One region of the Streptomyces sp. NPDC007945 genome, then DNA from elsewhere that is predicted to be linked to it. Evidence: riboswitches for the same ligand, from Rfam matches in the RefSeq annotation. Region 1 holds a riboswitch; each other region holds the start of a gene.
What was found. A riboswitch is a leader RNA that binds a small molecule or an ion and turns the genes downstream of it on or off. The one in region 1 is predicted to bind thiamine pyrophosphate.
Positions count from the first base shown of each region.

Region 2: another riboswitch for thiamine pyrophosphate. It lies ahead of thiO (glycine oxidase ThiO); the one in region 1 lies ahead of ACFZCF_RS05770 (thiamine ABC transporter substrate-binding protein).
Region 3: another riboswitch for thiamine pyrophosphate. It lies ahead of thiC (phosphomethylpyrimidine synthase ThiC); the one in region 1 lies ahead of ACFZCF_RS05770 (thiamine ABC transporter substrate-binding protein).

Region 1 covers NZ_JBIBJV010000002.1:101,548-108,358, reverse strand. The annotation lists gene pyrH (UMP kinase) at 1-757, shown strand, start outside; gene frr (ribosome recycling factor) at 808-1,365, shown strand; gene ACFZCF_RS05780 (phosphatidate cytidylyltransferase) at 1,365-2,474, shown strand; gene rlmN (23S rRNA (adenine(2503)-C(2))-methyltransferase RlmN) at 2,796-3,908, shown strand; TPP riboswitch at 3,938-4,047, shown strand; gene ACFZCF_RS05770 (thiamine ABC transporter substrate-binding protein) at 4,128-5,216, shown strand; gene ACFZCF_RS05765 (ABC transporter permease subunit) at 5,255-6,811, shown strand, end outside.
Region 2 covers NZ_JBIBJV010000001.1:310,425-317,235, forward strand. The annotation lists gene metF (methylenetetrahydrofolate reductase [NAD(P)H]) at 1-465, opposite strand, end outside; gene thiE (thiamine phosphate synthase) at 569-1,222, opposite strand; gene ACFZCF_RS01425 (Rv2175c family DNA-binding protein) at 1,400-1,765, opposite strand; gene ACFZCF_RS01430 (NAD(P)/FAD-dependent oxidoreductase) at 1,835-3,058, opposite strand; TPP riboswitch at 3,141-3,254, shown strand; gene thiO (glycine oxidase ThiO) at 3,252-4,442, shown strand; gene thiS (sulfur carrier protein ThiS) at 4,439-4,639, shown strand; gene ACFZCF_RS01445 (thiazole synthase) at 4,645-5,439, shown strand; gene pknB (Stk1 family PASTA domain-containing Ser/Thr kinase) at 5,542-6,811, shown strand, end outside.
Region 3 covers NZ_JBIBJV010000003.1:201,855-208,665, forward strand. The annotation lists gene ACFZCF_RS11660 (metallophosphoesterase) at 1-330, shown strand, start outside; gene ACFZCF_RS11665 (hypothetical protein) at 492-1,133, shown strand; gene thiC (phosphomethylpyrimidine synthase ThiC) at 1,197-2,972, opposite strand; TPP riboswitch at 2,967-3,103, opposite strand; gene ACFZCF_RS11675 (YibE/F family protein) at 3,175-4,545, shown strand; gene ACFZCF_RS11680 (SsgA family sporulation/cell division regulator) at 4,684-5,124, opposite strand; gene ACFZCF_RS11685 (helix-turn-helix domain-containing protein) at 5,263-6,027, opposite strand; gene ACFZCF_RS11690 (DUF5326 family protein) at 6,312-6,530, opposite strand; gene ACFZCF_RS11695 (cupin domain-containing protein) at 6,693-6,811, opposite strand, start outside.

The DNA.
Region 1 (6,811 bases):
CGCCGAACAGGGCCACGACGACAACAGCGGCAAGAAGCTCGGCCGCTACATGCTGAAGCTCTCCGGGGAGGCCTTCTCCGGCGGTACCGGTCTCGGTGTCGACCCCGACGTCGTGCACGCCATCGCGCGTGAGATCGCGGCCGTGGTCCGCGACGGCGCCCAGATCGCCATCGTCATCGGCGGCGGCAACTTCTTCCGCGGCGCCGAGCTTCAGCAGCGCGGCATGGACCGCGCCCGCTCCGACTACATGGGCATGCTCGGCACCGTGATGAACTGCCTCGCCCTCCAGGACTTCCTGGAGAAGGAGGGCATCGACTCCCGCGTCCAGACCGCCATCACCATGGGCCAGGTCGCGGAGCCGTACATCCCGCTGCGCGCCGTGCGCCACCTGGAGAAGGGCCGCGTGGTCATCTTCGGCGCCGGCATGGGCATGCCGTACTTCTCCACCGACACGACCGCCGCCCAGCGGGCCCTGGAGATCGACGCCGAGGCCCTCCTCATGGGCAAGAACGGCGTGGACGGCGTCTACGACTCCGACCCCAGGACCAACCCCGCCGCGGTCAAGTTCGACGCCCTGGAGTACAGCGAGGTCATCACCCGCGACCTCAAGGTCGCCGACGCCACCGCCATCACCCTGTGCCGCGACAACAAGCTCCCGATCCTCGTCTTCGAACTGCTCGCCGCAGGCAATATCGCGCGCGCCGTCACGGGTGAGAAGATCGGCACACTCGTGAGCGACCAGGGCACCCGGGCCTGACCCAGGCCCGCCCTCAACCGACACAACGCGACGACACGCAGGAGCATGTGGTGATCGAAGAGACCCTCCTCGAGGCCGAGGAGAAGATGGAGAAGGCGGTCGTGGTCGCCAAGGAGGACTTCGCCGCGATCCGCACCGGCCGTGCGCACCCGGCGATGTTCAACAAGATCGTGGCCGACTACTACGGGGCCGTCACCCCTATCAACCAGCTGGCGTCGTTCTCGGTGCCGGAGCCGCGCATGGCCGTGGTGACCCCGTTCGACAAGAGCGCGCTGCGCAACATCGAGCAGGCCATCCGCGACTCGGACCTCGGCGTCAACCCGAGCAACGACGGCAACATCATCCGGGTGGTCTTCCCGGAGCTGACCGAGGAGCGCCGCCGCGACTACATCAAGGTCGCCAAGGGCAAGGCCGAGGACTCCAAGATCTCGATCCGCTCCGTGCGCCGCAAGGCCAAGGAGACCATCGACAAGCTCGTCAAGGACGGCGAGGTCGGCGAGGACGAGGGCCGCCGTGCGGAGAAGGAGCTCGACGACACCACCGCGAAGTACGTGGCGCAGGTGGACGAGCTGCTGAAGCACAAGGAAGCCGAGCTCCTCGAGGTCTGATGAACGACTCATCCTGGGGGGCGCCGGCGGCCGGTTCAGGTCTCGGCGGACCCGACCAGGGGCCTGCCCCGGCGGGTCCCGCCCACGATCGGCACCGGGCGGCGCAGACTCGCCCCATGCCCATCGTGCCCGACGTACCCGCCGGCGGTTTCCAGGACGGACACGGACGGGGGGCCGCCCACCCGGGCGGTCCCCTGTTCCGTGACGAGACCCCGCACGAGCACCCGCAGGAGCCCATGCCCAGCCCCGTCCCGCCTCCTCCGCCGTCGGCGGCCCCCGGGCCCCGGCAGAAGAAGAGCGCGGGCCGGGACCTGGGCGCGGCCATAGGGGTCGGCGTCGGTCTCGGGGCGGTCATCATCGCCTCGCTGTTCATCTGGAAGCCGGCCTTCGTGGGCGTCATCGCGGTGGCCGTGGTCGTGGGGCTCTGGGAGCTGACCTCGCGGCTCCAGGAGCGCAAGGCGATCAAGGCGCCGCTGGTGCCGCTCGCGGTCGGCGGCGCCGCGATGGTCGTCGCCGGGTACGTGCGGGGCCCCGAGGGCGCCTGGGTCGCGATGGCCCTCACGGCGCTCGCGGTGCTCGTCTGGCGGATGACGGAACCCCCCGAGGGGTACCTGAAGGACGTCACGGCGGGCGTCTTCGCCGCGTTCTACGTGCCGTTCCTGGCGACCTTCGTGGCGATGCTGCTGACCGCCGACGACGGACCGTGGCGGGTACTGACCTTCCTGCTGCTCACCGTGGTCAGCGACACCGGGGCGTACGCGGTGGGCTGGCGCTTCGGCAAGCACAAGCTGGCGCCGCGGATCAGCCCCGGCAAGACCCGCGAGGGACTCTTCGGCGCGGTGGCCTTCGCGATGGCGGCCGGCGCGCTGTGCATGCAGTTCCTCATCGACGACGGCACCTGGTGGCAGGGCCTGCTCCTCGGCCTCGCGGTCGCGGCGAGCGCGACGCTCGGCGACCTCGGCGAGTCGATGATCAAGCGGGACCTCGGCATCAAGGACATGGGGACGCTGCTCCCCGGGCACGGCGGCATCATGGACCGGCTGGACTCGCTGCTGCCGACGGCGCCGGTGGTGTGGCTGCTGCTGGCGTTGTTCGTCGGGACGGGTTGACCGGTCGGGTGGTGGGTCCTGTTCGTCAGGGTCTGCCGCCCGGGCACGGCGCCTCGCGGCGGAGCCGCACGTGGACACAGCATGGACCGGCTGGACTCGCTGCTGCCGACGGCGCCGGTGGTGTGGTTGCTGCTCGCGCTCTTCGTCGGAACGGGTTGACGGACAGCGGGTACTCTGGAAGGGCTCGGACCTGTGGTCCGGGCCCTTCGTCGTCCTCGCCACCGCGGGGACGGTCCAGTGAGGTCGCCCGGCATCGCCCTGCCGCACTCCCCGCCGACGCGGGACGTCCGACCTCGTTCCTGTTTGAGGAGAGACGCCGTCGTGGCCCGTCCGCTGCCCGGAGAACTCACATTCGTCGCCCCGCGCGGAGCCAAGAAGCCGCCGCGGCACCTCGCCGACCTCACGCCCGCCGAGCGGAAGGAGGCCGTCGCCGCGATCGGCGAGAAGCCCTTCCGCGCCAAGCAGCTGTCGACGCACTACTTCGCGCGGTACGCGCACGACCCCGCCGAGTGGACCGACATCCCGGCCGCCTCGCGGGAGAAGCTGGCCGGGGAGCTGCTGCCCGACCTGATGTCGGTGGTGCGGCACATCTCGTGCGACGACGACACCACCCGCAAGACCCTGTGGCGGCTGCACGACGGCACGCTCGTGGAGTCGGTGCTGATGCGCTACCCGGACCGGGTGACGATGTGCATCTCCTCGCAGGCCGGCTGCGGCATGAACTGCCCGTTCTGCGCGACCGGGCAGGCCGGTCTCGACCGGAACCTGTCGACCGCCGAGATCGTGCACCAGATCGTCGACGGCATGCGCGCGCTGCGCGACGGCGAGGTGCCCGGCGGTCCCGCGCGACTGTCGAACATCGTCTTCATGGGAATGGGCGAGCCGCTCGCCAACTACAAGCGGGTCGTCGGCGCGATCCGCCGGCTGACCGACCCCGAGCCCGACGGCCTCGGCCTGTCGCAGCGCGGCATCACCGTGTCGACCGTGGGCCTGGTGCCGGCCATGCTGCGCTTCGCCGACGAGGGCTTCAAGTGCCGCCTCGCGGTCTCGCTGCACGCCCCCGACGACGAGCTGCGGGACACGCTGGTGCCGGTGAACACCCGCTGGAAGGTGCGGGAGGTACTGGACGCGGCGTGGGAGTACGCCGAGAAGTCCGGCCGCCGGGTCTCCATCGAGTACGCCCTCATCCGGGACATCAACGACCAGGCGTGGCGCGGTGACCTGCTGGGCAAGCTGCTCAAGGGCAAGCGGGTGCACGTCAACCTGATCCCGCTGAACCCGACGCCGGGCTCGAAGTGGACCGCCTCCCGGCCGGAGGACGAGAAGGCCTTCGTCGAGGCCATCGCCCGGCACGGCGTGCCGGTGACCGTCCGGGACACCCGTGGCCAGGAGATCGACGGCGCCTGTGGACAGCTCGCCGCGTCCGAGCGCTGACCTTGTACCCTGTGCTCGAACACACCTGCATATTCCGACAGGGGAGCGCCACAGCGCTGAGAGTGCGGTAACCGTAGACCGCAGACCCTCTGAACCTCGCCCAGGTCATTCTGGGTAGGAAGTTCGGTCGTACCTCGAGCTGTTGCGCCCTGCCCGCGTCCGGTCCCCGGTCGCGGGCAGGGCCGCGTCTCTTCCTGGTCCCACCCAGGAGGACCACACATGCACACCAAGAAGGCCGCCGTCGCGGCGCTGGCCGCGGCGCTCGGCGTCACGGGCCTGGCCGCCTGCTCCACCGAGTCCGCCCGCGACGCCGCGGGGAAGAGCGGGGAGCCCGCGCCGAAGACCGTGACGCTCGTCAGCCACGACTCCTTCAACGCCTCCAAGGAGGTGCTGGCCGAGTTCACGAAGCGGTCCGGCTTCACCGTGAAGGTGCTGAAGGCCGGTGACGCGGGCGAGGCCGTCAACAAGGAGATCCTCACCAAGGGCTCCCCGCAGGGCGACGTCTTCTTCGGCGTCGACAACACCCTGCTGTCCCGCGCCGTCGACAACGGCATCTTCGTGCCGTACGAGGCGAAGGGCGCCGAACGGATCCCGGACACCTTCAAGCTCGACAAGCGGGTCACGCCGATCGACACCGGCGACATCTGCGTGAACTACGACAAGAAGTACTTCGCGGACAAGAAGCTGGCGCCGCCGCAGTCCTTCGACGACCTGGTGAAGCCGGAGTACAAGGACCTGCTCGTGGTCGAGAACCCGGAGCGTTCGTCCCCGGGCCTCGGCTTCCTCCTCGGCACGGTCGCGAAGTACGGCGACTCCGGCTGGCAGGAGTACTGGTCGAAGCTGAAGGCGAACGGCGTGAAGACCGTCGACAGCTGGGAGCTCGCCTACAACCAGGAGTTCTCCGGCTCGGCCGGCGGCAAGGAGGCCAAGGGCGACCGTCCGCTGGTCGTCTCCTACGCCTCCAGCCCGCCCGTCGAGGTGCTGTACGCCGAGCCGCAGCCGAAGGAGGCGCCCACCGGGGTGTCCACCGGCACCTGCTTCCGGCAGATCGAGTTCGCCGGCCTGCTGGACGGGGCGAAGAACCCCGAGGGCGGCAAGGCGCTGATCGACTTCCTGATCTCGAAGAGGTTCCAGGACGACATGCCGCTCCAGATGTTCGTGAACCCGGTCGCGAAGGACGCGGCCCTGCCGGAGCTGTTCACGAAGCACGGCGTGGTGATCGAGAAGCCGGAGACGGTGGCGCCGGAGAAGATCGCCGCGCAGCGCGAGGCGTGGATCCGGCAGTGGTCGTCGCTCGTCCGCAAGTGAGCCGCGACCCGAGGGGGAGCGCGGCGCGGCTGGGGCTGATGGCCCTGCCCGTCGCGTTCTTCGCGGTCTTCTTCGCCTGGCCCGTCGTGTCGATCGTCGAGCGCGGGCTGCGGCCCGACGGCGCCTGGGACCTCGGGGCGATCGGGGCGACCCTGGGCCGCTCGGACATCCTCGACGTGCTGGGCTTCACCGTCTGGCAGGCGGCCGCCTCCACCGGGCTCACGCTGCTCGTGGCGCTGCCGGGCGCGTACGTCTTCGCCCGCTTCGACTTCCCCGGGAAGGGCGTGCTGCGGGCCGTCGTCACCGTGCCGTTCGTGCTGCCCACGGTCCTCGTCGGCACGGCGTTCCTGGCCCTGGTGGGCCGGGGCGGGTTCACCGACGTGCTGTGGGGGCTGCGGCTCGACACCACGGTGTGGGCGATCCTCCTCGCCCACGTCTTCTTCAACTACGCGGTCGTCGTCCGGACCGTCGGCGGGCTGTGGGCCCAGCTCGACCCGCGCCAGGAGGAGGCGGCCCGGGTGCTCGGCGCGTCCCGGTGGACGGCGTGGCGGTCGGTGACGCTGCCGGCGCTGGTGCCGGCGGTGTCGGCGGCCGCCCTCATGGTCTTCCTCTTCACGTTCACGTCCTTCGGCGTCGTGCAGATCCTCGGCGGGGACGCGTACACGACGCTGGAGGCGGAGATCTACCGGCAGACGGCCCGGCTGCTGGACCTGCGGACGGCGGCCGTGCTGACGCTCGTGCAGTTCGTGGCGGTCGGCGTGATCCTCGCCGTGCACGCCCGGACGGTGCGGCGCCGGGAGACCGCGCTGCGGCTGGTGTCCCCGGAGACGACCGCGCGCCGGCCGCGCGGCGTGGGGCAGTGGGCGCTGCTCGGCGGGGTGCTGGCCTCGGTGGCGGTGCTGATCCTGCTGCCGCTCGGGGTGCTGGTGGAGCGTTCCTTCGCGACGCCGGAGGGGTACGGGCTCCGCTACTACCGGGCGCTCGGCTCGCTCGACGAGGCCGGGACGTTCCTGGTGCCGCCGCTGGAGGCGGTCGGGAACTCGCTGCGGTACGCCGTCGCGGCCACCGCGATCGCGGTGGTGATCGGCGGGCTCGCGGCGGCGGCGCTCACGAGGCGGGCGGGACGGCTCGTGCGGGGCTTCGACGCGCTGCTGATGCTGCCGCTCGGGGTGTCGGCGGTGACCGTCGGCTTCGGGTTCCTCATCACGCTGGACGAGCCGCCGTTCGACCTGCGGGCCGGCTGGATCCTCGTCCCGCTCGCACAGGCGCTGGTCGGCGTGCCGTTCGTGGTCCGCACGATGCTGCCGGTGCTGCGGGCGGTGGACCAGCGGCTGCGGGAGGCGGCGGCGGTGCTCGGGGCCTCGCCGTGGCGGGCCTGGCGGGAGGTGGACCTGCCGCTGGTGCGGCGGGCGCTGCTGATCGCGGCCGGGTTCGCCTTCGCCGTGTCGCTCGGCGAGTTCGGGGCGACCGTCTTCATCGCGCGGCCCGACAACCCGACGCTGCCGGTCGCGGTGGCGCGGCTGCTGGGCCGGCCGGGCGAGCTCAACTACGGGCAGGCGATGGCCCTGTCGACGATTCTGATGGTGGTGTGCGCG
Region 2 (6,811 bases), on a different contig from region 1:
GACGCAGAAGTCGCCGGACTCCTTGATGAGCCGGACCAGGTCGGCCGCGTACCGGACGCCCTCGGGGTGCTCGACCCAGTCGCCCAGCGGGTCGCCGGGCGGGTCGCCGCGCAGCGCCAGCATGTTGCGGATGCCGGCGTCGGCGTACTGCCCGAGGACGTTGCGCAGTTCGGCGACGGAGTGGTCGACGGCGGTGAGGTGCGCGACCGGGGTGAGGGTGGTGTCCGAGGCGATCTTCTGGGTGGCCTTGACGGTGCCGCCGCGGGTGGAGCCGCCGGCGCCGTAGGTCACGGAGACGAAGCTGGGGCCGACGGCCTCGACGCGGCGCATGGCGTTCCAGAGGACCTGCTCGCCCTTGGCCGTCCGGGGAGCGTAGAACTCGAAGGAGTACGACGTCCCGGCGGCGAGGATCTCGCGGACCGTACGGGCGCGGTCCGAACGGACGGAAGCGGTTCCAAGGGCCATACCGGCAGGTTAGACGGGGTCCAGCGGGGCGCGTACCCCGCGTCCGAGGAGTGGACACCTTTTCGGACAGCGGTGCGGGGGCCGCCGCGGCGGGCCGTCCGCGTCAGGCGTCGGCCCGCTCCCGGACGCGCTTGGCGAGGGAGGCGGCGGCCGCGGCCGGGTCCTCGGCCTCGGTGAGCGCGCGGACCACGACGATGCGCCGGGCGCCGGCGTCGAGGACCTGGTCGAGGTTGGTCTCGTCGATGCCGCCGATGGCGAACCAGGGGCGGTCCTGGGCGAGCCCCGCGGCGTACCGCACCAGGTCGAGGCCGGGGGCGTACCGCCCGGGCTTGGTGGGGGTGGGCCAGCAGGGGCCGGTGCAGAAGTAGTCGACGCCGGGTTCGGCGGCGGCCGCGGCGACCTCGGACTCGGCGTGGCAGGAGCGGCCGATCAGGACCTCGTCGCCGAGGATGGCGCGGGCGGCGGGGACGGGCAGGTCGCCCTGGCCGAGGTGGAGGACGTCGGAGCCGATGGCGTGGGCGACGTCGGCCCGGTCGTTCACGGCGAGGAGCTTGCCGTGGCGGCGGCAGGCCTCGGCGAGGACGGCGAGGTGCTCCAGCTCCTCGCCGGCCTCCATGCCCTTGTCGCGGAGCTGCACGATGTCGACGCCGGAGGAGAGCACGGCGTCGAGGAAGGCGGGCAGGTCGCCCTGGCGCTTCCGGGCGTCGGTGCACAGGTAGAGCCGGGCGTCGGCGAGCCGCTCACGAGGCGTGGGCATGGTGGTTCCCCCCGTCGGGTGGTGCCGGTGCCGCGGCGCGGGGGCCGCGGCACCGGCGGTGGTGGTTCGGTGTCCGGAGGCCGGTGTCCCGGGCTCCGGGGTGTCTCGGACCCGGCGCTCCCACGCCGGGGCCCCGGGCGCCGGAGTCACGGACTCGGCGCCCCGGTCTCCGGCGGGTCAGACGGCGAGCGCCTGGGCGCGGCGCTTCACCTCCGTACCGCGATTCTCGCCGAGGGCCTGCGCGGGGGTGCCGGGCAGGGTCGGGTCGGGGGTGAAGAGCCACTCCAGCATCTCCGCGTCGGAGAAGCCGTCGTCCCGCAGGAGCGTCAGGGTGCCGGCGAGGCCCTTGACGACCTTGTCGTCCTGGATGAAGGCGGCGGGCACCTGGAGCGCGTTGTTCTCGCCGCGGCGCACGGCGATCAGCTGGCCCTCGTTCACCAGCTGCCGCACCCGCGTCACCGGGACGCCGAGCATCTCCGCGATGTCGGGGAGGTGGAGCCATGCGGGGACGAGAGCATCGATGTTTGCGTCAATCTCGGTCACGGGACAAGCCTGCCATCCGGGACCGACAGTCGGTAGTCGGGCCCGCCCCGGCCGCCGCCGTCCGGGTTGTCACCGGACGGCGGACTTCAGCGGCACGGTGGGATCGGCGGCCCGCTCGGGGTCGACGGGGGTGCCGGCCTCGATGAGCTTGCGCCCCTGGGCGAGGTCGCGCGGGCGGCCGACGGCGAGCAGGGCGACCGGCACCCCAGCGCGCAGCCAGAGCACCGCCCAGGAGCCGCCGGACGCGTCCCCGCGCCGGACGAGGGTGTCGGCGCCGGCGTGGTGGCCGGCGTACTGGACGAAGCGGCCGAACTGCTCGGACCAGAAGTACGGGACGGGGTCGTACGGCTCCGGGGCGGCGGCGTCGGCTCCGGTGAGGTCGGCGGCGACCGTGCGGGGGCCCTGGAGGGCGTTGTCCCAGTGGTGGACGAGGAGCCGCTCCCCGTAGCGGGCGGAGGGGAAGGAGGCGCAGTCGCCGACCGCGTACACGTCGGGCAGGGAGGTGCGCAGCCGCTCGTCGGCGGTGACGGCGCCGCTGGGGTCGAGGGCGATGCCGGAGCCCGCGAGCCAGTCGGTGGCGGGGCGGGCGCCGATGCCGACGACGACGGCGTCGGCGGGGAGTTCGCGGCCGTCGGCGAGGACGACGGCGCCGGGGCGGACGGCGGCCACGCGCGCGTGCGTGAGGAGTTCGGCGCCGCTCTCGGCGTACCAGCCGGCCATGGCGGTGGTGACCTCGTCGGGCAGGGCGCCGGCGAGCGGGAGGGGTGCGGCCTCGACGACGGTGACGGCGCAGCCGGCCTCGCGGGCGGCGGTGGCGAACTCGGCGCCGATCCAGCCGGCGCCGACCACCACGACGGAGCCGCCGCCGGCCAGGACGGGGCCGAGGCGGACGGCGTCGTCGAGGGTGCGCAGCAGGTGGACGCCGGGGACGCCCTCGGCGCCGGGGAGGGTGAGCGGGTGGGCGCCGGTGGCGAGGACGAGGGCGTCGTACGCGACGGGACCCGCCTCGGTGTCGAGTGCCCGGTCGGCGGGGCGCAGCCCGGTGACGGCGACGCCGAGGCGGAGGTCGACGCCGAGGGAGGCGAAGTCGATGTCAAAAGCGGAGTGCTCGGCCTTTCCGAGGAGGACCGCCTTGGAGAGCGGGGGCCGGTCGTAGGGCTGGTGGGGTTCGGCGCCGATGAGGGTGACGGGGCCCCGGAAGCCCTGCTCGCGCAGGGCGACGGCGGTCTGCACGCCCGCCATGCCGGCGCCGACGATCACCACGTGCCGCTGGGTCTGCTTCTGCTCGCTCACCCGTCCACCATACGCATCTGACGACCCGTCAGGCAGGAGGCCCCCTGTGGAGCTCCGCCGGCGGAGGCTAGGGTGGCGGGCACACACCACTCGCGGGAGCCCGGACGCACCGGGCTGAGAGGGAGGCTGACCGGCCTCCGACCGTACGAACCTGATCCGGGTCATGCCGGCGAAGGGAGGGGCGGGAACGCCCATGCGTCCTTCCGTAGGAACAGAAGACCGTCAGGTCGCCGACGTCCTCGTGGTCGGCGGCGGCGTCATCGGCCTCGTCACGGCCTGGCGGGCGGCCCTGCGCGGCCTGACCGTCGCGGTCGTCGACCCCGAACCCGGCGGCGGCGCCGCGCGGGTCGCGGCCGGCATGCTCGCCGCCGTCACCGAACTGCACTACGGCGAGGAGACCCTCCTCGGGCTCAACCTCGCCTCCGCCGCGCGCTACCCGGCCTTCACGGCCGAGCTGGAGGAGGCCACCGGCCTCGACGTCGGTTACCGCGCCTGCGGCACCCTCGCCGTCGCCCTCGACGCCGACGACCGCGCCCACCTGCGCGAACTGCACGCCCTCCAGACCCGCTGCGGACTCGCCTCCGAGTGGCTCAGCGGCCGGGAGTGCCGGCGCCTCGAACCCATGCTGGCGCCCGGCGTGCGCGGCGGGCTCCGGGTGGACGGCGACCACCAGGTCGACCCGCGCCGGCTGGCCGCCGCGCTGCTCACCGCCTGCGAGCGGGCCGGGGTGGTCTTCCACCGGGCGCTCGCCGAGCGGCTCACGGTGGCGGGCGACCGGGCGACCGGAGTCGTGCTGCGCGACGGCACGGCGCTCTCCGCCGGCCGGACCGTCCTCGCCGCCGGCAGCCTCAGCGGCCGGCTCGCGGGCGTGCCTCCGTCGGTCCTGCCGCCGGTCCGCCCGGTGAAGGGCCAGGTCCTGCGGCTGCGGATCCCCGCCCCGTACGCCCCGTTCCTCTCCCGCACCGTGCGGGCGGTGGTGCGCGGCAGCCACGTCTACCTCGTGCCGCGCGAGAACGGCGAGCTGGTCGTCGGCGCCACCAGCGAGGAGCTGGGCTGGGACACCACGGTCACCGCCGGCGGGGTGTACGAGCTGCTCCGCGACGCCCACGAGCTGGTCCCGGGCCTCACCGAGCTGCCGCTCACCGAGACCCTCGCCGGGCTGCGCCCCGGCTCCCCCGACAACGCCCCGATGCTCGGCCCGACCGCCCTGCCCGGCCTCGACCTGGCCACCGGGCACTACCGCAACGGGATCCTCCTCACCCCCGTCACCGGCGACGTCATGGCGGAGGTGCTCACCACCGGCGTCCTGCCCGACGAGGCGCGCCCCTTCTCGCCCCGCCGCTTCCCCACCGCTCTCTCCGCACGTCAGGAGCAGCCCGCATGAACGTGTCCGTGAACGGCGAGCCGCGCGTGCTCGCCGCCCCCGTCTCCCTGGAGGCCCTGGTCACCGGCCTCACCACCGCCCCGTCCGGGGTGGCCGCCGCCGTCAACGAGACGGTCGTGCCGCGCGGCGAGTGGGCGGCGACGCTGCTCGCCGACGGCGACCGGGTCGAGGTCCTCACCGCGGTGCAGGGGGGCTGAGCGCGATGTCCGACGACGTGTTCACCCTCGGCGGCACGGAGTTCTCCTCCCGGCTCATCATGGGCACCGGCGGCGCCCCCAGCCTGGACGTCCTCGAACGGTCCCTGGTGGCGAGCGGCACCGAGCTCACCACGGTCGCCATGCGCCGCCTCGACCCCACGGTGCAGGGCTCGGTCCTCTCCGTCCTGGACCGGCTCGGCATCCGCGTCCTGCCGAACACGGCCGGCTGCTACACGGCCGGCGAGGCCGTCCTCACGGCCCGGCTGGCCCGGGAGGCCCTCGGCACGGACTGGATCAAGCTGGAGGTCGTCGCCGACGAGCGGACCCTCCTCCCCGACGGGGTCGAGCTCCTCGACGCCGCCGAGACCCTGGTGGACGACGGCTTCACCGTCCTCCCCTACACCAACGACGACCCGGTCCTGGCCCGGAAGCTGGAGGACGTGGGCTGCGCGGCGATCATGCCGCTGGGCTCCCCCATCGGCTCCGGCCTCGGCATCCGCAACCCGCACAACTTCGAGCTGATCGTGGAGCGGGCCGGGGTGCCGGTGATCCTCGACGCCGGCGCGGGCACCGCCTCGGACGCGGCGCTCGCGATGGAGCTGGGGTGCGCGGCGGTGATGCTCGCCTCGGCGGTGACCCGGGCCCAGGAGCCGGTCCTGATGGCCTCGGCGATGCGGCACGCGGTCGAGGCGGGCCGCCTCGCGCACCGCGCGGGCCGCATCCCCCGCCGCCGCTTCGCGGAGGCGTCCTCGCCGACGGAGGGCCTGGCCCGGCTGGACCCGGAGCGTCCCGCCTTCTGAGCCCGCCGCCGGAAGCGGCCCCGAGCGGGGTACGTCACAAGCGTGCTGCGGTCGGGGCCCGGAGGGCGGGCCGGGCCCGTACCGGCTCGTAGACTCGACGCCGTGGACACGACCCTTCAGGACCCCCTCGTCGGGCGGCTGCTCGACGGCCGCTACCGCGTCGACGCGCGCATCGCCGTCGGCGGGATGGCCACGGTCTACCGGGCCGTCGACACCCGCCTCGACCGCGTCCTCGCGCTCAAGGTGATGCACCCCGCCCTGGCGGCCGACGCGGCCTTCGTCGAGCGTTTCATCCGCGAGGCGAAGTCCGTCGCCCGCCTCGCGCACCCGAACGTGGTCTCCGTCTTCGACCAGGGCGCCGAGGGCGCGTACGTCTACCTGGCGATGGAGTACGTCTCCGGCTGCACCCTCCGGGACGTGCTGCGCGAGCGCGGCGCCCTCCAGCCCCGCGCCGCCCTGGACATCCTGGAGCCGGTCCTCGCCGCGCTGGGCGCCGCCCACCGGGCCGGGTTCGTGCACCGGGACATGAAGCCGGAGAACGTGCTGATAGGGGACGACGGCCGGGTCAAGGTCGCCGACTTCGGGCTCGTCCGCTCCGTCGGCTCGGCGACCGCCACCACCGGCGCGGTCCTCGGCACCGTCGCGTACCTCGCCCCCGAGCAGATCGAGCACGGCACCGCCGACACCCGGGCCGACGTGTACGCCTGCGGCGTCGTCCTGTACGAGATGCTGACCGGCGGCAAGCCGCACTCGGGCGACACCCCCGCCCAGGTCCTCTACCGGCACCTCCACACCGACGTGCCGGCCCCGTCCGCCGCCGTCCCCGGACTGCCGCTCGAACTGGACGAGCTGGTCGCCGCCGCGACCGCCCGCGACCCCGAGGTCCGGCCGCACGACGCCGTGGCCCTGCTCGCCCTGCTCCGGGAGGCGCGGGCGGCGCTCACCGACGAACAGCTGGACGCGCTGCCGCCGCACGCGACGACCGGGCAGCGGGACACCGGCGAGGACCGCACCAGCGTGATCGCCCGCCCGGTGCCCGCGCCGGCGACCGCCGACCCGCACGCCGTCCAGCACACCAGCCGCCTCACCACGCCCGAGCCCCCGCCGCCCGGGCCCCGCCGCCGCGCCCTCCGCCCGGTGCCGCGCCGCCCGCTCCTGATCGTCCTCGGCGTGCTGCTCGCCCTGGGCCTCGGCGGCGGCGTCTGGTACATCAACTCCGGCCAGTTCACCCGCGTCCCCGCCGTCCTCGGCCAGACCGAGCAGGCGGCGCGCGACCGGCTCGCCGACGCGGGCCTGGAGCCGGGCACGACGAAGCGCGCCTTCAGCGACGCGTACGAGCGCGGCACCGTGATGGCCGTCGACCCGGCGCCCG
Region 3 (6,811 bases), on a different contig from region 1:
GACACCGTCCACGAGATCCTCACGCGCAACGACGCCGACGAGGTCTGGGACCTCTTCCGGAAGTTCACCAAGCGCTTCGCCTTCCGCGACGACGGCGGCCCGCAGGCCGTCCAGGAGCTGCTCGGCACCTACGGCGGTTCCCGGGTCGTGCACGGCCACAGCCCGATCCCGTACCTTCTCGGCCAGGTCGGCACGGAGGACGGCGAGGAGGACTCCCGCCCGGTCGTCGACGGCCCGCACGTCTACGCCGACGGCCTCGCCATCGCCATGGACGGCGGCGTCACCATGGCCGGAAAGCTGCTGGTGGTCCAGCTCCCGCTGGCGGACTGACCCGCGCTCCGGGCATCCGGAGGGGGCGAATTCCGGAAACCCCCTGTCAGTGCGCACGGTCACGGCCCTACCATCGGTCTCCCCAGTTAGGCAGGCTCTCCTCCGCTTCCGCCCGGACCGCCGTTCTCCACGGCCGGTCCCGGCCCGTCGAGCATCGGGGGATGCACATGAACGTGGCTCCGCACCTGCTGACCGAGGACCGTGCCGAGTACGAGCGGGTCCTCGACGACGCACTGCGCACCGCTCCGGAACGGCCGGAACTCGTCGGCGCGGGCACCCGGCTGACCGCCGGTCAGCTCCGCGCGATGGCGCTGAACGCGACAGCGCTCATCACCGCCGCGGCGGCGAGCGAGTACGAGCACTTCACCCAGGTCCGCGAAGCGGGTCGGGCCGCCTCCAACGTGCCCCGGAGCCCCGCCCCCGACGAGTCCCCGGGGGCCGTCGCGGTCCTCACGGTTCTCGTCCCGGTCCTCGCCGGCACCGCCGCCGCGATCTTCCTGCTGGTCGGCGCCGTGGTCCACTGGCTCGCCCCGGACGCCGCCCTCGGCACCACGCTGCTCACCGCAGGACTGGTCTTCGGCGCCCTCGCCGCCGCCGGGCTGCTCTGCGCGGGCGCCGGACTCCTCCTGACCGCGCTCCGCAACAGCCCGGCCGAGACCGGCGCCCCCGACGACGAACTCGCCCGGGCCCGCGCCGCCTGGCGCCACGCCCTCCTGGAGCGCGGCGTCATCCCCTTCCTCCAGGCCGCCCTCGCGGCCACGGCGGCCGACCCCGACCGGGACCCGGCACCACCGCCCGCCTGACGCGCTCCGGCCCGCGATCCCCCCGTGGACCGCGGGCCGGGGCGGGTCCGGTACCGGCGACCGCTACTCCGCCATCGGCAGGTAGACGCGGTTGCCGGAGGCGGCGAACTCCGCCGACTTCTCGGCCATGCCGGCCTCGATCTCCTCCTTCTTCAGGTCCCCGCCGTGCTCGCGGCGGATGTCCTGGGAGATCTTCATCGAGCAGAACTTCGGACCGCACATCGAGCAGAAGTGGGCGGTCTTCGCGGGCTCCGCCGGCAGCGTCTCGTCGTGGAACTCACGGGCGGTGTCGGGGTCGAGGGCCAGGTTGAACTGGTCCTCCCAGCGGAACTCGAAGCGGGCGTCGGAGAGCGCGTCGTCCCACTCCTGCGCGCCCGGGTGCCCCTTGGCCAGGTCCGCCGCGTGCGCCGCGATCTTGTACGTGATGACACCGGTCTTCACGTCGTCGCGGTTCGGCAGGCCCAGGTGCTCCTTGGGCGTGACGTAGCAGAGCATCGCGGTGCCCCACCAGGCGATCATGGCCGCGCCGATGCCCGAGGTGATGTGGTCGTAGGCGGGCGCGACGTCCGTGGTCAGCGGGCCGAGCGTGTAGAACGGCGCCTCCTCGCAGATCTCCTGCTGAAGGTCGATGTTCTCCTTGATCTTGTGCATCGGGACGTGGCCCGGGCCCTCGATCATCGTCTGCACGTGGTGCCGCTTGGCGATCGTGTTCAGCTCGCCGAGCGTCCGCAGCTCCGCGAACTGGGCGTCGTCGTTGGCGTCCGCGATCGAGCCGGGGCGCAGCCCGTCACCGAGCGAGTAGGTGACGTCGTACGCCGCGAGGATCTCGCAGAGCTCCTCGAAGTGCGTGTAGAGGAAGTTCTCCTTGTGGTGCGCGAGGCACCAGGCGGCCATGATCGAACCGCCGCGCGAGACGATGCCGGTCTTGCGGCGCGCGGTGAGCGGCACGTACGGCAGGAGTACGCCGGCGTGCACGGTCATGTAGTCCACGCCCTGCTCGGCCTGCTCGATGACCGTGTCCTTGTAGATCTCCCAGGTCAGCTCCTCGGCCTTGCCGTCGACCTTCTCCAGGGCCTGGTAGAGCGGCACGGTGCCGATCGGCACGGGGGAGTTGCGCAGCACCCACTCGCGGGTGGTGTGGATGTTGCGGCCGGTGGACAGGTCCATGACCGTGTCGGCGCCCCAGCGGGTCGCCCAGGTCATCTTCTCGACCTCCTCCTCGATGGAGGAGGTGACGGCCGAGTTGCCGATGTTGGCGTTGACCTTCACCAGGAACCGCTTGCCGATGATCATCGGCTCGATCTCCGGGTGGTTGACGTTGGCCGGCAGCACGGCGCGGCCCGCCGCGATCTCCTCGCGGACGACCTCGGGCGAGACGTTCTCCCGGATCGCCACGTACTCCATCTCCGGGGTGATCTCGCCCCGGCGGGCGTACGCGAGCTGGGTCACGGCCTGCCCGTCGCGGCCCCGGCGGGGCAGCCTCGGACGGCCGGGGAAGACGGCGTCGAGGTTCTTGAGCCCGCCGCCGCGCGGCGAGGTGTGCTTGATGCCGTCGTCCTCGGGGCGGACCGGACGGCCCGCGTACTCCTCCGTGTCGCCGCGCGCGATGATCCAGTTCTCGCGGAGCGGGAGGAGGCCCCGGCGCACGTCGGTGTCGACGGCCGGGTCGGTGTACGGACCGGACGTGTCGTAGAGCGTCACGTCCTTGCCGTTGGTGAGGTGCACCCGGCGGACCGGCACCCGGAGGTCGGGGCGGGAGCCCTCGACGTATCCCTTGTGCCAGCCCGGCGTGCGCTCGTCCTGGCTGGAGGCAGGCGTGCGTGCATCCTGAAGGGTCATGTGACCGAATCTCCCTACGCCGGCATTACCCGGTAACAGGTTCGGCGGTCGGCGCAGCCTCCTCCCGTACGTGTGCGTACGGTGATCAGCGCCCTCTCAGCCCGGTGCTCCGAGCTCCCGCGTGTGCAAAGGTGTCACGAGGCTAGCGCCCTCCCGGGCGTGCTGAACAGTGGGCCCCCGCCGTTCTTGCGATGATCGGGCGGTGACTTCCCCCCAGCAGTCCCCCGATCCGCACGGCCACGAGCACGGGCATGGTTTCGGCCAGCACGGTCCTGACCACGGTTCCGGCCACGGGCACAGCCACAGCCACGGACCCGCCGCGCCCGTCTCGCGCCATCTGCGAAGAGTCATCGCGGCGGTCCTCATCCCCTTCGCCACCGCCGTCGTCGTCGGCCTCGCGGTGCTGTGGCCCGGCGGTACGCCGGCGCACGAGCGGACCGGCGTCGGCTTCGACCGGCAGACCGAGCAGGGCAAGGTCGTGGCGGTCGAGCGGGTGGACTGCAAGGACGTGAACGCGGCACAGGTGCCGCCCACCGGCGACACCTCCACGCCGCAGGGCCGCGAGGCGGTCAACGCGCAGCAGGGGCAGTGCGAGAAGGCGACGATCGAGGTCACCAGCGGCCCGGACCAGGGGCGGCGGTTCACCGAGATCGTGCAGCCGGACGCCCCGCGCCAACTGGACGAGGGCCAGGGCGTGGTGGTCGCCTACGCCCCCGACGCCCCGAAGGACCTCCAGTACTCGGTGACGGACGTGAACCGGAAGGTGCCGATGGCGGTCCTCGCGGGCATCTTCGCGCTCGCGGTCGTGCTCGTCGGCCGGATGCGGGGCGTGATGGCGCTGATCGCCCTCGCGGTGAGCTTCCTGGTGCTCACCCTCTTCATCCTGCCCGCGATCCTGGAGGGGTCGAACCCGCTGATCGTGGCGGTGGTCGGGTCGAGCGCGATCATGCTGCTCGCGCTCTACATGTGCCACGGCCTGTCGGCCCGGACCTCGGTCGCGGTCCTGGGCACGCTGATCTCCCTGCTGCTGATCGGCCTGCTCGGCTCCTTCTTCATCGGCTGGGCCTCGCTCAGCGGCAACACCGACGACTACACCGGGCTGATCCACGGTCTCTACCCGGAGATCGACATGTCCGGCCTGCTGCTGGCCGGGGTGATCATCGGTTCGCTCGGTGTCCTGGACGACGTCACCGTGACCCAGACCTCGGCCGTCTGGGAGCTGCACCAGGCCGATCCCGGCATGGGTCCGCGCGCCCTGTACCGGGCCGGGATCCGGATCGGCCGCGACCACATCGCCTCGGTGGTCAACACGCTGGTCCTGGCCTACGCCGGTGCCGCGCTCCCGCTGCTCCTGCTCTTCACCATCGCGCAGAGCAGCATGGGGACGGTGGCCAACAGCGAGCTGGTGGCGGAGGAGATCGTCCGGACGCTGGTCGGCTCGATCGGTCTGGTCGCCTCGGTTCCGGTCACGACGGCACTCGCGGCGCTCGTGGTCTCGGCCGACCGTCCCTCGGCGGCGGAGGCGGGTGGCCGGGCCGCGGGTGGCGGCGGACGGCGGCGCCGCGCGAAGTGACGCGCGCGCGGCGGCCGTACGCGCGGACCGCGTCGGCGGCCGTACGGAGCGGGGCGCCCGCGGCGGTCGTACGGGAGGGGCCCCGGCGCCGGCGGTACGGGAGGGGTGCCGACGTCGGGCGTACGGGTCGGGCCGGCGTCAGGCGGGGCCGGCGCTCTCCTCGGCGAGGATCTTGCCGAGCGCGGCCTCCAGGCTGTCCTCGAAGTCGCCCAGCGCCTGTTCCTGACCGAGCGGCACCAGCTTGTCCGTGCGGTCGAGGAAGGCGACCAGCGGCGGGGCGCTGGCGCGGAAGAGGGCGCGGTCGCCGCCCACCTGGAGCCGGATGGAGACGTCCGACAGGCCCTCGGGTTCGGTCGGGGCGATGTGGACGTCGCCGTCGCCGCTCGGGCGGTTGATCCCGTCGAGCAGCAGCTCTCTGCCGAAGGCCCAGGTCACAGGCGCGTCACCGGGGAGGTGGAAGGTCATCCGCACCGCGTAGGGATCCCGGGTCTCGTATCGCAGTTCGACTGGGATCTTGAAGGAGAGCTCCTCGGAGACGAGGAAGCTCATCAGGACCTCGGCCTGAACCGACTCTCGCATCATGTACCCCGCAGTAGATGGAGCAGTTGTGTAAACACAGCTGCTGAAAGCTGTGACCGAAACGGCCAGGAATGATCCCCCGTGGCCCTCTTGACGCAATCGTGCTGTACGCGCTAGCGGATCACAAGGAGTGATTTTTCAGATACTGATAGAGAGGGCGAAGGAACTGAAGAGCTTCCCGATCTCTTTCTGTAGCCGCTCGACTGCTGGGAGCAACCGTTCTTCCTGGTGAAGAGGGAGAGAAATGGCCAGAGTGGCCGCCGTGTCCCCCACCGTGAGGGGGATTGCGGCGCAAACCGTGCCGAGCGCATATTCCTGCCGCTCCACCAGGGGCTCCATTCGCCCCAAACCGCCCAAACGATCCAAAAGTATCCGCTGGTTACGCACCGTGTGCGGAGTGATGGCTTCCACCGGGTGTCGGTCGAGGTGGTCTTGACGAGATTTCAGATCGAGTTGACTGAGCAGACACTGGCCGATCGCGTGGGCGTGTCCGGTCTCCCGGAAGCCGGCCCATTCCTCCACGGCGGGGGAGTCGGGAGTGTCCGCCACGGAGACCAGTTCGATCTCGCCGTCGCGGTAGAGCGCGAAATAGACGGGTACACCGATCTCGTCCCGCCAGCGGGCAAGGAGGTCCTCGATCTTGATGCGACGATTCTGCACCGCGCCGTCGCGGGCCAGCCGGGCGGCTGCCTCGCCGAGACGGAACACACCCTTCTCGCGGAGCAGATAGCCCTCGTGCGTCAGGGTGCGGAGAAGGTGGTACGTCGTGGGCAGCGGGAGGTTGGTCTCCCGGGCGAGTTGCTTGGCGGGGGCACCGTCCGCATGGGAGGCCACGGCCTCCAGAAGTCTCAGCGCCCGCTGCACCGAGCCGATCAGGGTCGGCGCAGCTGTCTGCGTGGCCATGGCCAAAGGTCACCCCCAGGCGTGACAACGGATGCGCTGCATCCGTTCGCGGGGGCCGCCCCCGCGCACCCGCCGGGCCTGGGACGCCTATGGGGCCCGATGCACGGGCCCCTCAGGGACGAGCGGGAAGCCGCTGGTCTGCCGGAGATCTACGACCGTAGTCCCCGACTCGGCGGAGATCTGCCACTCTAGTGGCTTGTCCTCACCCCCACCCGTTTCCACCAGCGCGTTCCCTCTGCCGGGCTAACACCCGGCAGCAGCTGAATACCGATGAGTAGCTCGTGCTACCAGTCGCGGTCGGACTTCGACGGGGCCCCGAACTTCCGGACGACGTAGATGAGTCCGGCCACGAGCGCGACGAACAGCAGCACCTTGAACAGCAGGCTCACCACGAAGGTGAGCACGCTGGTGATGACTCCGCCGAAGACGAGCAGCACCAGAGCGGGTATGGCGACCCACTTCACCCACCACGGCAGTCCCGCGAGAATCTCCTGTACGGCCATGGCCCGCTCCTTCGCTCTCGACGTGCTGTCCGGAACCCTCCGTCCCCGACGCCTCAAGGCTAGGCGGGCCCCCCGGCCCGGCGGGGCCCCGGAAGCCCGGGCTCTCCCCTGATCCGCCCCCTAGGGGAACCAGGGGTCCGGCCCCGAGACCCTCGGGCGCCCTCACGCCTCCGGCGGGGAGAAGACGACCAGGACCCGCAGGTCCTCGCTGATGTGGTGGAAGCGGTGCGGCACCCCGGCGGGGACATAGACGACGCTGCCGCGCGCCACCTGTGTCGTCT